3 regions of the Pelosinus fermentans DSM 17108 genome follow, and region 2 is predicted to be linked to each of the others. Evidence: riboswitches for the same ligand, from Rfam matches in the RefSeq annotation. Region 2 holds a riboswitch; each other region holds the start of a gene.
The links. Region 2 has a riboswitch for cobalamin ahead of FR7_RS17340 (hypothetical protein). Riboswitches for the same ligand answer to the same signal wherever they lie in the genome.

Region 1 (5,394 bases), 1.1 Mb from region 2:
CCTCCAATAAAGATTACATCAGCCTTTGGAATGTTCTGTAATACTGTTGGAGCAGTTCCAGAAATGACTTCAACATTAGCCGCCCCAAATTTTACAGCATTAGCACGAATTAAATCAACTCCCTCTGGATGACGCTCTATAGCATATACAGTACCTTGGGGAGCCTGAAGAGCAGCTTCAATTGAAAGAGACCCAGTACCTGCACCGATATCTATAATAATATCGGTGGGGCATATCTTAGCTTTATTCAGAACTAAGATACGAACTTCCTGCTTCGTCATTGGTATGTCGCCCCGCAGAAATTCATCATCGTTAATACCTGGAAAATATGTCATATTGTCACCACCATTACACAATGAGCAAATCCATCGACTTCTTTGATTTCACCTAATGTTAAGTGTTTAATTTTCTCATTTTCATAAGATAAATTAGCACATAACCATACCTTTGAATGTAATGGCCACCCATGCCCAATGAGTACGTTTGCAATATATAAAGGATTTTGTTCAAAATCAGTTAATATGCCAAGTTTTTTTTCAGGATCATAATTCAGATCAATATCTTTGGCTTGTCGTCCATGCATACTAATCAAAACTGCATCCTGCCAGATTTCAGTGATCCTGGCAAAAGCTAACTGCATCGAACTAATACCAGGAATAACCGTTATCTGTGCCGGGGAAAATTTGGTTTTAAGGGTAGCTAAAAAACTATAAAAGCCAGGATCACCGGAAACCATTACAACTACATCGTTATCCATTAGGGAGGTAGCGATAAATGTTAATACCCCTTTTAGGTCATTGTCAATTACCTTAGTAATCCCATGATCAGGAGCAAAGGTTGCAAGAGCACGCTTACTGCCTGCTATCACCTTTGCATCTGCAATGATGCGGCTAGCCACTGGCAAGATGTAATCAGGTGAACCTGGTCCTATTCCTACAACTATTATTTTATGTTCCATCCTAACTTGCCTCCAATTTCTCGTGCCGTATCATCAACCGCCAATAAATCACCTTGCAGAGTGATCATTGCGGTACCTACTTTTAAATCACCAAATACATATCGTTCAGCCCGAATGCTGACTCTTTCAGCAATTACACGATACACATCATTTAATTTAAATTGTGCAATTATGGGCATAGCGGCTTCTGTAGTATTGCACATTAATATCTCTTGTATAGCTTGCTGCGGAGCACCAAGGGCAGCCATGTAGGCGGCTAAAGTTTCAAAGCGAGCATCAGCTACACGGTTATGAGTATGAAAAATTCCAGCAGCTACTTTTACGAGCTTTCCTAAGTGCCCAAAAATTAATACTTGTTTCATACCATATTGCACAGCACTTTCTAACATATGTCCGATAAAATTACTAGTTTGGATTACCGTTTCTGTTGGCAGATGATATCGGTTAATAGCAATATCCTGACCAATTTTTCCAGGAGCAAAGACCACTTCATCATATCCTAAGGCCCTCACCATTGATATTTGCGGTGACAGTGAATTTTTAAAGGCTTCCTCTGACATTGGCTCAACAATGCCTGTAGTACCTATAATCGATAAACCGCCGATAATACCTAAAGTAGAATTTAACGTACGTTTTGCTAATTTTTCACCTTCAGGTATCGAAATAGTAACCGTTACGCCATGACCATCAGGTAATACATCCTGTATTGCTTGCATGATCATTTTACGTGGGCCAGGATTAATAGCAGGTTGTCCAACAGCTACAGATAGACCTGGCTTTGTTACAATACCGACTCCTATACCAGCTTGCAGGATTATTTCATTCGTAGTATTAATTTCTATTTCGGCAGATATAGTTGTGCCATGTGTTACATCGGGATCATCGCCAGCATCTTTTATTACACTGGCTTTTCCACCAGTATTCAGGCGTTGACTTGTGGCAATGTCTACTTTAATAAGATGTCCCTGTGGTGATGTAACATCAACCATTGTGGGGGATTCACCTTTCCACGCTAACAGGGCTGCTTTAGTGGCAGCAGCTGCACAAGTACCTGTAGTAATTCCTGATCTCATCTTTTTTGACAAAATAAAATCCCCCTGCAGACAGAGGGTACAATAAACCAAGTGATTAATTTATTCTACCACCTGCCTATCCTTCGTAGTCATAATGGTGTGCTAGAATAGGTAGGTCTCCTGACTTTGGTTCATTATACAGCTAAACCTTCCCGGGATTTCCCAGTGGTATTCCTTAGCTGCATTCCCCAATACAGTGGCGGGACCGTGCTGGCTTTTAACCAGTCTTCCCTTTTAAGCGTAAGCACCTATTCCCATAGAGATATTAAATTATTGTTATACTCGGCATTAAACTTCTGATGTTGTATGTATTCCACCAGCGAATAAATATTTCCTGCTATTCTTTGATTAAATATAAAAGTTAAACTTTATTTTGATAGTAGAGAACATTTTTCGACCCACATTTTTAGTATCACTCTTTTAGCAACAATAGTTTGTCACTAATGCAAGATAAAATGATAATCGATTGGCGGGTTGCAACTGTTAAACGATCATATTCAGATTTTCTGATTAGAAAATAAGAACGCTGGCTTTCTTGAATCAACTCATTAAAATCGGTACCTAGCACGATCTCCTTGCCATAAACGTTGGTGTAAAAAGCAAAACCAGGACGCAAGAATTTTACTACATACACTGGAGATTTGCCATCGTATTGACGGTTAAATTCTTGAGCAATATTTTTAGTTGTGAACATAGGCGCTGCAGCGGGAATCAGTATAGCTGTTAGAACCATGGAAAATAAAGTCATCGATATGATTTTAGTCCAAAAAGCGAGACGAATTTCGTTTTTCCATCCAAAATACGCTACCAAGGAAGACATTAAAATAAAAATTATGGCGGATATATATATGCCATTTGCCAATAGCGGCATAGCTTTAATCCCTATAAACATAATTCCTATAAATAATGCAGTTAGTATACTTAAACCTATAGACAAACTTGTAAAATGACTTTTATCATGTGATGTCCAAAGACGATCAATATACCAACCAACAATCATGGATAATGGTGGGTACATAGGTAAAATATAGGATACCAGCTTTGTTTGAGAAATAGTAAAAAAGGCAAAAATAAATAATGACCAGATATTTAGAAATAATAGAGTTGAAGAATCATATGTACTTTTCGTTAGAGAACTCCATATGGATTGAATTATGAACCCTGTCCAAGGAAAGAAACCCAGAATAAGAACTGGAACATAATAATACCAGAGTACACCCTCAGGATGCTCTGGAGATGTGAACCTTGTAATATTATGAAAGCCAAGAAACGTATCGACAAAAATACTTCCGTGAATATTATACATCAAGATATACCAAGGTGCAGCTATCGCAGCGTAGAGCAACAATCCCGAGAATATTTTCATACTTTTTAATAAAGCCCAGTTACGTGTAATAAGTAGATAAAAAAAGATAATTCCTCCAGGAAATAATAATCCAATAGGTCCTTTCGTTAATGTAGCTAATCCAGCGAATAAATATGCAATATAATATTTTTTCTCTACAAAAGCTAATAAAGAAGCAGATAGAAAAAAAAGTAAAGTAATATCAGTTACGGCAGCCTTTCCCAAATAAAAAAATTCAATACTGGTAGCTAATACTAACGCTCCAGCAACACCGGCTCGTTCATTAAATAATCTGCGACCAGATTGGTATACCAGTACTGTACAAGCAACAGCTAATACTGCAGAGGGAAAGCGAGCAGCAAATTCATTCATACCAAAAAGTTTATAAGAGGCAGCTACTAACCAATAATACATGGGAGGCTTATCATACCAATACTCCCCATAAATACGAGGGGAAAGAAATTCATTAAAGCTAAACATTTCTTTAGGCGTTTCTGCATATACAGGTTCATCAGGATCTAACAAAGGGATTCCGCCCAAATTAAAAAAAACGATTAATAATGTAATTATAGCCACCAGCCAAAAACCAGTTTCTAACTTTTTAAACATTTGGTCCGCAACCTCCGAAAGTTGAATTAATTAGATGAATAGGATTTATAACAGCAATGGATATATTATTACTTAACAACGCTGGTCATGTATTTGCGTGTTAATAATAATATATCCCAAAGAAAAATTTAAGGTTTAGATGAGGGAGTGATATGTTTTGGCTAATCCCTCTAAAAGCATCATATGTGGTTGCCAGTCTAAATTTTTCCGTGCTGTGGCATTTGATAAAGAAGATTTATAAATATCGCCTTCACGTTTTTCATTATAGTTTCTCACTACCATCTTACCAGCGACATTTCCCATATAATCGATTAACATATTAACACTTGTTTCTGTTTGTGTACTAATATTGCATATTTTGTTAGCATGATCGACTAATAATGATTGATAATTAGCATTGGCGACATCTCCAACGTAAATAAAATCTCTTGTCTGGCTGCCGTCACCAAAAATCAAGACTGGTTGATCTTGACGAATCTTGCGAGCGAAAATACTAATAACACCACCCTCGCCCCCGTCACCTTGACGGTCTCCGTATACATTAGCATACCGTAATATCATATAATCAAGACCATAGACTTCCTTATATAATGACAAATAATTTTCACAGGTTAACTTGCTCAATCCATAAAAAGAAGTAGGTGCTTTTGGACTTGTTTCCACTACAGGTAGTGCTGTTACATTGCCGTACACTGCGGCTGTAGAAGAAAAAATAATACGCTTTACATTCGCTTTTCGGCATGCTTCTAAAATATTTACAGTACCTAATATATTTATATCACAATCATAGTCTGGCATTTCTAACGATTTATGTACCATAGTCTGAGCAGCAAGATGAATTACAAAATCAAATTTTTCAGTCATAAATAGACTAAAAATTTCATCATTACGAATATCTAACTGAATAAATGTAGCGGCCGGATTGATGTTTTCCCTTAATCCAGTACTCAAATTATCAATAATCACTACCTGACATTTTTCTTGTATTAATTTATCAACAACATGTGAGCCGATAAAACCAGCTCCGCCAGTTACTAATACTTTCACTCTACATTCCTCCTATTTAACATGATTGGCTAAAAATCTATGTCCAAACACTTTAATGGTAAAATATAAACCAATAACAAAGGGGAGATACTCGACAATAATTCGCCAGGCTACAGCCACTATCCCTACAGTTCCTGATGGTAGAAAGCCACTAAATAAAAGAACAAATCCGCCTTCAGCAATACCAGATCCTCCTGGTGTGGGAGCAAAGTAAAGTAAAATGTTTAACAAAATCATCCTCCCCATAATTTGGGGGATATTAACTGTTATGCCCATTCCCATAAACAATATTGGTACAACACTATATAAAGCTAGTAAACTGACAGCTGATTCAATAAATACTTTCCCCATGCTTAAAGGGG
Region 2 (5,394 bases):
TTGTTAAAAGGATCTTGCTCAGTCAGGCTCCAGCCTGAAGTTTGGGAGTGAGTTCTAAGGGCCATGGATTTTGGGTTTTTAGGATTAAATTGTTTAATAATCTTAGCCCATAGCAAACGTCCTGCCCGCATTTTGGCTACTTCCATAAAATAATTCTTACCAATCGCCCAGAAAAAGGATAGCCGCGGAGCAAAGGCATCCACATCCATGCCTGCCTTAATTCCTGTTTTAATATACTCCAAACCATCGGCCAAGGTATAACCAAGTTCAATATCCGCAGTAGCTCCTGCTTCTTGCATATGGTAACCGGAAATACTAATACTATTAAACTTCGGCATAAATTGTGAGGTATAAGAGAATATATCTGCAATGATGCGCATGGATGGCTCAGGTGGGTAGATATAGGTATTACGCACCATAAATTCTTTCAAGATATCATTCTGAATGGTACCTGTTAGTAACTCCTGTTTTACCCCCTGCTCTTCTGCTGCCACAATATAGAAAGCCAATATGGGCAGCACAGCACCATTCATTGTCATAGATACTGACATCTTATCCAAAGGGATACCTGAGAATAAAATTTCCATATCCAAGATGGAATCAACAGCAACACCAGCTTTTCCTACATCCCCCACAACACGGGGATGATCAGAATCATAACCTCTATGGGTCGCCAAATCAAAAGCAATGGACAGACCTTTTTGCCCGGCAGCCAAGTTCCGCCGATAAAAGGCATTACTTTCCTCAGCAGTGGAAAACCCTGCATATTGACGCACTGTCCATGGCCTCAGCACATACATATTAGCATAAGGTCCCCGCAAGAAAGGCGCGATTCCAGCTACATAAGGCAAATGATCAATTCCCTCAAGATCAGCTTTGGTATATAAAGGTTTCAGATTGATTTGTTCCATCGTCTTAAATTCCAGTTCATCGAGCAACTTACCACTATTACGTTCCACTTCTTTCTGCCAGGCAGATACATCGGAAGATTCAAAGTCTTTTCGGCAAGAGATTTTAGTAAAATCCGGTTTTATTAACATTACACAATACCTCTATCTTTCTGAAGTTTGGCAAGCATTTTATAACAATTAGCTCTAACATGGATAAAATCGTCGACCCCAGCTTCTTTGTACACCAGCTGCAAATCGTCCGGCGGTAAACCTGCTAAAAATAAGGTAATATTAGGATTGCCTTCCTTAATCAGTTTAGCCAAAGGTGATACTAATTCCGGATAGGTGGCATCTGTTGAGCAAATAACAGCAATTGTTGCCCCTGATTCCAAAGCAGCCTTAGCCGCTTCTTCTACCGTAGCAAAACCATTGTTTTTCAGCATGGTAAAAGCGCCTACCTCTAAAAATCCGCTGACAAAATCGGCTCGTGCCTTATGCTGAGGAATTTCTCCCATATTAACAAGGAATACCTCTACATTCTTGCCTGTTCTTTCAATATAGGATTCAGTACGCTGACGTAGCTGCCTATATTGTTCGTCAGCTGAATGAATATTCAAGGGGTTAAATGATGTTACATTCTGATTTTTACGAATCACATGTGTAATATCCCCCAATGTAGCTCCGCTAAGAACAGCAGTAATAGCTGCCTCTAAAAGAGATTTTTCTGCAGTCCCCTTCAAAGATGACTGCTCCACTTCTTCTAATCTGCTTTTACATTCTACATCGTCAATATCCAGGCGATAGTCATTAATTTGGTTCTTACGCTGCTCTTTGAAGATACGAGCATCAAAGACAGGAACTTCTAATGGTTTTTCCAGCAGATTGGGATACATATTGGTACCTAAAATGACATCTTTACGCTTGGCCAGACCATCTGCCTTACTTTTTGCTGTAATTCCTACCTGTTCTTGAGGCAAGTTTTGTTGCAAGGCTTCCACAATACCTCCGGCCGCTTCTACCTCTTGAAACAAACTCCAAGTCTTTTCGGCTACCTCACTGGTTAATTTTTCGATATACCAAGATCCGCCTGCCGGATCAACTGGCTGCGTCAAATTACATTCCTGCTGCAGCATGATTTGTGTATTGCGGGCAATGCGATGAGAAAAATCATCCGCTGGCCGCACGGCTTCATCAAAATAACCTACATGCAAACTATCTACACCGCCTACAATAGCAGAAAAGGCTTCTGTGGTTGTCCTAAGCATATTTACATAAGGATCATAGACACTTTTTGTAAAAGCAGAAGTTCGTGCATGAATGTACATCTTTTGCGCTTCTTGGGTTCCGCCGAAGGCCTCTACAATCTGCGCCCACAACATACGCCCAGCTCTGAGTTTAGCAATTTCCATAAAGAAATTAGTACCTACCGAGAAGGAAAAAACGATCTGTTTAGCAGCGACATCGATAGCGGCGCCCCGCTGCTGCATCTTCTGCAAATATTCCACACCAGTGGCTAATACAAAAGCTAATTCCTGTACTGCATTTGCACCACTATTATGATAAGGATGCCCCTGTACCAGTATCGTTCTTAATTGTTTTGTATTATCGTGAGCCCAATTAGCCGTTGCTGCCATTTCATCATAGTAGGTATCTAAAGAATATGCTAATTCACCTACTGTAGCCAAATATCCAATTGGATCTACACCAATGCAGCCTTTTAACTGATGATAATCGCTGCCGTTGGCTTTCATTAAAGCTGCAAATAAACTGAGCAGCTGCATACCAGAAGTACCCGCAAAAATCAATAAAGGAGTTTTTTCTAAATCAAAACTATGAAAGGTCTGCTGCACATCATCTAAGGTTGACAAAGATATGCCTTTGCCTAGATAAGCATCATCGGCTTTGTCACCATCTATGCCATTCAAGGTCGCTTTATCGGCAACTACATGGATGGTCGTTCCACCTTTATTTAACTCATTCTGCAGAACTTCATGCATTTTCACAGCAAAAGGTTCGGCGCACTCTTGACTGATCTCCCATGGTTTGTCTAAGTATCCCATAGCATTGGACCCTCGTACAAAAGGAAAGCTGCCAGGCAAGGATTCACAATGAGTTAATCCTTCCAAATCTTCTATCCGATACATTGGCTGCAAATTAATACCTTCATAGGTTTTGGTGATTAGCTTTTTCTCCCAATTCGCTCCTTTTAGTGCTTTTTCTGACTCAGCCCGCCATTCTTCATAGGTGGGATAGGGAAACTCAGCAAAGAACCGTGCTGGCGGCTCTTCATGACCTGTTTCTTTATTCTCTACATTCTGATTTGACATACTTTCACCATCCATTTCATTGTCATTCTCTAGCTTTTCATTCAATGGTCCATTAAGGCTGACTGATAATTTGTACTCGATCCACACCAAAGCTGGAACGAATCAGCGGCACGAACCGGCTCTCGATTATAGATCGATACATTTCCTTCTTCGTAATAAGCAGTAACATGCCATTGCCTTTCCTTATACGAATCAAGGAATTAATATATTTTTCAAATTCTGCAGGCAGCATCTGTTCTTTTAATACATGCAATCCTGCCAATAGCTCCGGAGATTCTTGTTCCATTCGTTCTACCAAAGGCGTAAATGGTTCCCATTTCAGCATATCCACTGATGACCTCTACTTTCTTTTCCAGATTTTACAGCTAAAATCTCACTGATAGCAATGTATTTTATCACCCCTTTTCGAAATAAAAAAACTCCCAGCATAGGCCGAGAGCTTAAACGCAAGTATAGAAATAGTATTAATAAAGCCTGGCTATCATAAAACAGCCAGGACGAAAAAAACGCGAATCTTGCGCGTAAATCCCCTCCCCATCTCTCGCAGGTCAATCGGTGATTGCTATATAGGCAGTTCTCCTGACTTTGAATCATTGCTTACCCATACCTTCCCAGAATATTACTCCAGTGGCATAAAAATGGGTTTGCTCCTCATTACAGTGGCGGGACCGCGCCGGAATTGAACCGGACTTCCCTATTAAGCCCCAAAGGGCACCTATACCATCCATATGAAATTTTTGATACGTTATAATATTCACTTTATAATATCTTTAATAAATTGTCAAGTTTTATGTGCTATGATCGGATTGCATACGAGTCTTAAATCTGTTAAATAAAAAAATGGATGGAACCAGCTATGAGCGAAGATGTTCCAATCCCCATCGCCAAAAACACAGCTATGTAAATTGCGATAATAGCATTTGTGATGCCAACGGCCGACACTTCGTGCAAACCAATTTTAGATACAAAAAGAGTGTCAACAAACCCTACGATCGTAATTAAAAAGTTCTCAATTACAGTCGGTACCGCAAGTGTTAATACAACTTTTACTTTTTTCTTTATATTTGGATTCAGAACATTATTAAGCATATTTAGACTCCTGCATGAGACGAATAGTAGAAAAGTCACATTATATTGGGCTTAATCCTGCCTGCTATTAAAGAAAGAATTGATTTTCTTTAATAGCTTAAGAACTGGATTGATTAGAAACGGTATAAAGGCCAACGCAATCGGAACATAGTTTGCTAAAGTTCTAACCAAGGTGCCAGAATGGGCATATGCGATTGCCGGTATAACAAGCATTACTATCATCAGTCGAATTACTCTCATCTTTCTACCTCCTTCTAGCTATGAAAATCAATATGAAAACTGCCTAATGTACCTTTTCTCAAAGCATATCTTTCAATAAAATAGTTAATTTTGGTAGGATCTCTTTTATTTATCTTATCCCCCCAGGGGGATATTGCAAGATTTTTATTTTTTTGTGCACTCCTTTGTGTGCCGCGACAGCGGCATTGTGCCTTTGTGGTTCATAATTTCTTATATTTTTCATTTACTAAAACTTATAAATTCTAGCGCATAAACGTTAAAAAGGTCTGCAAAACTTCTCGTTTGTGCAGACCTTTTTAACGTTTATACACTATTTACTTAGATACAACTGATTTTTCCATATGCACAATTTGAGCATCGCCCTCTTCTTCCACTACAATGCGAAAACCCTGCTTCTCCCAGAAATGAAATCCGCCTGGCAAGAATCGGTGTGTGTGCAGATATATGATTTCATACTCTTTTTCATAACAAAAGGCTTCGACTTCTTTTAGCAGTCTCGATCCAATCCCTTGTCTTCTCAGTGTTTTTTCAATATAACAGCGTCCAATTTCCGCAGTAGTCTTTCCGGGATAGCGTCCTTTCAGAACGGCAATCCGGTCATTATACTCACAAATCGCAATTGTCCCGATAACAGCGCCTTCAAGAGAGAAGGCAGCCCACATTTGATTGCGGTCAGGCTCAATATATAACTTCGCCAGTCCCCAGACATCATCGGTAATAGCACTTTGTCCAGCCTGGGAAAAGAGGTCCTGCAGCTGTCCTAACAAGAAATTTTGCACACTGGCAATATCATTATTGTCAATCTTGCGAATCACTATATTTGGGGCGTCCATCGTAACCTTCCTTTC
Region 3 (5,394 bases), 170 kb from region 2:
AGGTACTTTTGGACAGACTAAAATTGATGATTTTTGGTGTGAAAGGGGTTAGTTTATGCGCATCCGCTTGGGGTATGTAGCCATAGCTTTAGGCATTTCTCAAGGATCTCCCAATAAAACAACTACTGTCCTTAATTTAACTAAAATTAAGGACAAAAAGGATCAGCTTAGTAAACTCAGACGCTTGGCAGAAGAAAATTTAGCTACGCAGCTGCGTGTGATGCGTTATAATGCAGCTCATCACATTCAAGTATTTCGGATTACTTCGCAGCTAATCCCTCTAGCGACTCATCCCGTTGCCTTTGGGTGGGATTATTGTGAGGATTTTCGCTCAGAATTGCTTGCCATTGGTGATATTGTAAAAAGGCATGGATTACGGGTTAGCGCTCATCCCGATCATTTTACGATTTTGAATAGTCCACTTGAACATGTAGTAGAAGCGGCCCTTGCAGATTTGCGGTATCATGTGAATCTTTTTGAGGCTATGGAATTGGGAGCCGAATCTAAATTAGTGCTGCATGTAGGGGGATTATATAAAGACAAAGTGCAGTCAATCGAACGTTTTAAAGTAATATTTCAGCAGCTTCCTGATACTATTCGGGAACGGATTATTATTGAAAATGATGATAAATCTTATACTGCCAAGGATGTACTCACTCTTTGCCAGGAGATAAAAGCACCTATGGTATTAGATGTACATCATGATCATTGCTGCAATGAAGGAATACATCTTGAAGATATTCTGCCAGAAATATTTGCAACTTGGGGAAGTCAGATACCTAAAATTCATTTTTCCAGCGCAAGAGAAAGCGCAAATAAAAGAGCACATGCGGATCATATTGCTGTGGATGAATTTTTGAGATTTTTAAACATAGCGAAGAAGTGCAGCCGTGATTTTGATGTTATGATAGAAGCAAAAGAAAAGGATTTGGCACTATTTTCCTTAATGGAAAAGCTAAAAGAAAATTCTGGAGTAAAGGTTATCAACGAAGCTGAGATAGAATATTAGCTTCAAGTTTTTTTCTTTGTATTTGATTTGAAAATCCTTTGACATGTTGTCGAAGAAGATGATATCATGATTAAGAATTACAGAATATTATGCTTTTACAAACAATTAAATAATAATGAAATAGGTGCCCTACGGGGCTTAATAGGGAAGTTCGGTGCAATGCCGACGCGGTCCCGCCACTGTAATAGGGAGCAAAGCCATAGGTGCCACTGGGGTAAGATCCTGGGAAGGCTGGCAGAGCAATGAACTAGAGCCAGGAGAACTGCCTATTTGACAATCACCGTTACACCCACGAGCGATGGGGAGGCGATTAAGTATCTAACATTGTAACCTATTTCTTCCCGGCGCAGCGTGCTGGGATTGTTATGGATATAAAAGATAGTACTTATGTCTGTCTCCTGCTTATGTGGGAGGCATTTTTTTGTTCGGCAAAGCATAATCAAGGAGGTGTTTTCAGCAGAATTAACAAGTACATATATGGAGATAGGTGCCCTACGGGGCTTAATAGGGAAGTCGGTATGATGCCGACGCGGTCCCGCCACTGTGATGGAGAGTGAGCCAAGTTATACCACTGAGAATCAATTCTTGGGAAGGTTTGGCAAGCAATGACCCAAAGCCAGAAGAACTGCCTATCTAACAGTCACCGTTTTACCCACGAGCGATGGGGAGGGGATTTATAGGCATCTTTTTATTTAGATTGCTCTTTTAGTCTGCCCTCCCCATGCAACCCGAAATTATACTTATATATAAATAGCAGCATGAGGAGTGAAAGTATTTTGAAGAGAAATGTAACTAAAAAGATGATTGCGGCGTTAGCCTTAGGATTTATGGTCATGCCCTGTGTACAAGCTGAAGAGGATAAGAGTTTTGAGTTTGATCCAATGATTGTAACGGCCTTGCGAGGAGAAAGCAAAGAGCTGGATACCCCTGCAAATGTAACGGTAAAATCCGGAGATGAACTGCGAGCCACTGGAGCAAAGACTGTCATTGATGCATTGCAATTTGTGGAAGGTATTAATATTTACTCCCAAAATCCATACGGACAGTCCGCAGGGAGAATGAGCAGCGAGCTTGTTATGAGAGGCATAAAAAAAGGTACGCTGATCATGGTAGATGGTGCCCCAATTAATATGAATGGTATGTTCCAGCTTGATAATATTCTGCTGGAGAATGTAGAAAAAATAGAGGTTGTTAGAGGACCAGGATCCGTTATGTATGGCAGTGATGCTTTTGGCGGCGTTATTAATATTATGACTAAGAAACAAGTGAATAATTCCATTACCGTTTCCACAGGTAATAAAGGGCAGCAAAATTATAATCTTAATTTCCAATCAGGAAAATTAGCATTTAGCAGTTCATTTGTTGATACAGGAGAAGTGAATAATCTTACTAAAACCGTGGATTCTAACCCTGCTAAATCAACATATGACAATTTTCTTGGAGGTGAAAAGCAGAGTTTTAATGCTACTTATCAATTTAATGATAAAATGACATTATATTATACCCATACCGAAGATGAATTGAACAAAGAAAGAAGAAGCCTAATGACAAAGAAGGTGACTAGTTTATATAATGATCAGGAAAATCTGGATCGAATTAATTTTCAGTATAACGATAAGGATTGGAAAGCTATGCTTTATGGTTCATTCCGCGATCTCGATTACACTACTAAAACCGTCAGCACAGGAGCCTATGCTTCCAATATCAATTTAAAATCATCAAAATATGGACTGGATGCCAATAAATCATGGGATGATCAGCAAATACACTATTTGGCAGGTATTACACTAGAGCAGGAAAAATATAAAACAATAGATTTTGTAAAACCAGAAAATTCAAAGGGAACTTATGAACGAACAGTTACGTCTCTTTATACCCAAGGAACTAAGGATTTTAATGAAAATAAAAAACTGATTTTAGGTCTTAGGGGACAACATGCCAGAACAGAGAGCGGTGATGAGTACAATCAATTTTTACCACAAATACAATACAATCAAAAGTTGAGGCAGGATAGTTCCTGGTTTGTCAATGTCGGAAAAGCTTTTCGATTACCGACTCTTACTGAATTGCATACAGGTACAACCAGTAACTTTACATCTAATTCTAATTTAAAGCCAGAAAGTGGATGGACGTATGAGACTGGTTGGAAAAAAGAAAGTCAAATTGGCACGCTAAAAACAACTATCTTTATGATGAATATTGACAACCATATTGATACTGATTCTTCAAAGATGTTTCAAAACTTTAGCAAATTTAAAAATGAAGGAATCGAAGTCAGCTGGCAACAAAGGTTATCAGATAAATATAGTTATACTGTTGGCGGTGTTTATGGTAATCCACGAGAAAAGGATGCAACAGGTGAGTGGATTCGAGCATATAGCCGCATTCAGGGAAATCTCACACTTCGCTATACCTTGGACAAGCTGACAGCTAATTTAGCGGCTAACTATACTGCTGATCGATCCAATAAGGCACTAAATGCTCTGCCAGTCAGTCTGATGGTCAATTACCAGTTAAAACCTGAAACTGCTGTATTTGCTACCATAAGAAACGTGTTAAATCGTAATGATGTAACGACAAATAGTAGCAGTTACTATTATGCAGCGCCGCGAACTGTTGAGTTTGGTGTAAAACATTCATTCTAGAGGATAAGGTTAGAGTGTAACAACTAACAAATTGATCTAAAAAATAGAAATCACCTGAATGTTGTGTTGTCTTCAGGTGGTTTTCTTTTCATAAAAGAATTAAATCTTTTTATGAGATTATAATAATCATAAAAAACATGATAAATCATTTAAATAATGAGGGATTATCGTGAAGTATAAAATGCTATTAATTTTTCTTACCGTTTTTTTTATTTTTGGCATTATGGGATGCGCTCAGAAGCAGAATGGGGGAGTGCCAGCAACTGGCAGTTCCAATTATCTTAGTATTCAAGATGATGCTGGACGCCAAGTGATATTACCGAAAAAACCAGAGCGAATTGTACCTCTTTCTCAAAGCTTGGTAGATCTGCTTTATGCTGTTGGCGGGAGCGCAGCAGGCAGGCCCAGCTCGCGGACAGGAACTTTACCTAAAGATATGCAAATCCTGCCTGAAGTAGGCCATGTTGCTAATATAAATACCGAGAAGGTAATGTCCCTGCAGCCCGATTTAGTAATTGGATATCAGGGACTGCATGAAAAAAACATTCCGATTATGGAAAGCAGTAATATCCCCTTCATAATAGTAAAAATAAAAACCTATGATGATGTTATCAAGAATATTAATCTTTTTGGAGGTATTGCAGGCAGGAGAGAGCAAGCTCGAATCGTTGCAGACCAAATGAACCAGCGAATAAAAAAAGTAGTGGATCAGCTTCCTTCAACTTCCAAGAGTGCAGTGATTCTCCATGCCACTGGCAACAGTGTAACAGTACAGCTGGAAAATAGTATTGCCGGGGATGTGGCTAAGATCATTAAACTGAAAAATGTAGCAGCGGATAGTATACCTTTAGATGGAAATCCAGAATCCACGCCTTACAGCATAGAGAAATTAGTAGAAAAAGATCCTGATATTATTTTGATTACCTTCATGGGTGAAAAAGCTGATATTGAGAAACGGCTAAAGCTGGAGGTGGAAAGCAATCCTGCCTGGAATGGTCTTCGAGCGGTGCAAAATAAGCAAGTTTTTTATCTTTCCATGGAATTATTTTTACTAAACCCAGGAATACGTTATGATGAAGCAGTTGCGTATATGGCAAAGATTGTGTACCCTGAGACATATGGTATTATTCAATAGACTGGCTGAGAACATGAGGATGAGGAGGATACCATGAAAATAGTTATATTAACCGTTTCCAATGCGGCCTTAGCAGATATCGTACATGTGCTGCGAGATATAAATAAGGAATTTCCGGATGCTTTACAGCTGAGTTTATTTTATGCAGCCAAGCATTTCCATAAAGGAGAAGCAGAGCGAATTTGTCAAGGAATTCAACATGCGGATTTTATTCTCCTGGATTTGATGGGAGCCTCTCGTGAATACGAAGAGCTTGTTATTGAAGCCTGCCAAGAAAAGACTTGTCAGATTCTTCCCATTGGCGGTGATAAGGAAGAAATTCGCAGACTTCTCAGGTTAGGCAGCTTTTCTGGTAAAGATATGCAAAATGGTATGCAGCCAAGTGCTCGTGCATCTCTTGATTCCATGGTGCGCATGTCCAATATGGCAGAAAAGCTGGGAAAAATGCTTCCTGTGGGGAAATTGAAAGATATAAAGAACTATATACAAATCATTAAATATTGGAAAAATGCAGAAGAAGAAAACATTCGAAATATGTTGTATTTGATTGGAAGAGATTATGGTAAAAATCGAGACTTTCCTAAGCCAAAAGATCCTGTAGGAGC

Region 1: another riboswitch for cobalamin. It lies ahead of cbiD (cobalt-precorrin-5B (C(1))-methyltransferase CbiD); the one in region 2 lies ahead of FR7_RS17340 (hypothetical protein).
Region 3: another riboswitch for cobalamin. It lies ahead of FR7_RS17970 (TonB-dependent receptor plug domain-containing protein); the one in region 2 lies ahead of FR7_RS17340 (hypothetical protein).

What each region holds. Positions count from the first base shown of each region.
Region 1 is NZ_AKVN02000001.1:2,613,180-2,618,573, forward strand. Features, by position in the region: gene cbiT (precorrin-6Y C5,15-methyltransferase (decarboxylating) subunit CbiT) at 1-335, opposite strand, end outside; gene cbiE (precorrin-6y C5,15-methyltransferase (decarboxylating) subunit CbiE) at 332-958, opposite strand; gene cbiD (cobalt-precorrin-5B (C(1))-methyltransferase CbiD) at 943-2,043, opposite strand; cobalamin riboswitch at 2,125-2,298, opposite strand; gene FR7_RS12055 (ArnT family glycosyltransferase) at 2,444-3,985, opposite strand; gene FR7_RS12060 (NAD-dependent epimerase/dehydratase family protein) at 4,121-5,032, opposite strand; gene FR7_RS12065 (lysylphosphatidylglycerol synthase transmembrane domain-containing protein) at 5,045-5,394, opposite strand, start outside.
Region 2 is NZ_AKVN02000001.1:3,735,080-3,740,473, forward strand. Features, by position in the region: gene scpA (methylmalonyl-CoA mutase) at 1-1,040, opposite strand, end outside; gene FR7_RS17335 (methylmalonyl-CoA mutase family protein) at 1,040-3,304, opposite strand; gene FR7_RS17340 (hypothetical protein) at 3,270-3,542, opposite strand; cobalamin riboswitch at 3,770-3,951, opposite strand; gene FR7_RS17345 (MATE family efflux transporter) at 4,046-4,306, opposite strand; gene FR7_RS17350 (hypothetical protein) at 4,358-4,546, opposite strand; gene FR7_RS17355 (GNAT family N-acetyltransferase) at 4,861-5,394, opposite strand, start outside.
Region 3 is NZ_AKVN02000001.1:3,900,844-3,906,237, reverse strand. Features, by position in the region: gene uvsE (UV DNA damage repair endonuclease UvsE) at 56-1,009, shown strand; cobalamin riboswitch at 1,115-1,293, shown strand; cobalamin riboswitch at 1,478-1,656, shown strand; gene FR7_RS17970 (TonB-dependent receptor plug domain-containing protein) at 1,786-3,654, shown strand; gene FR7_RS17965 (ABC transporter substrate-binding protein) at 3,824-4,789, shown strand; gene bchH (magnesium chelatase subunit H) at 4,823-5,394, shown strand, end outside.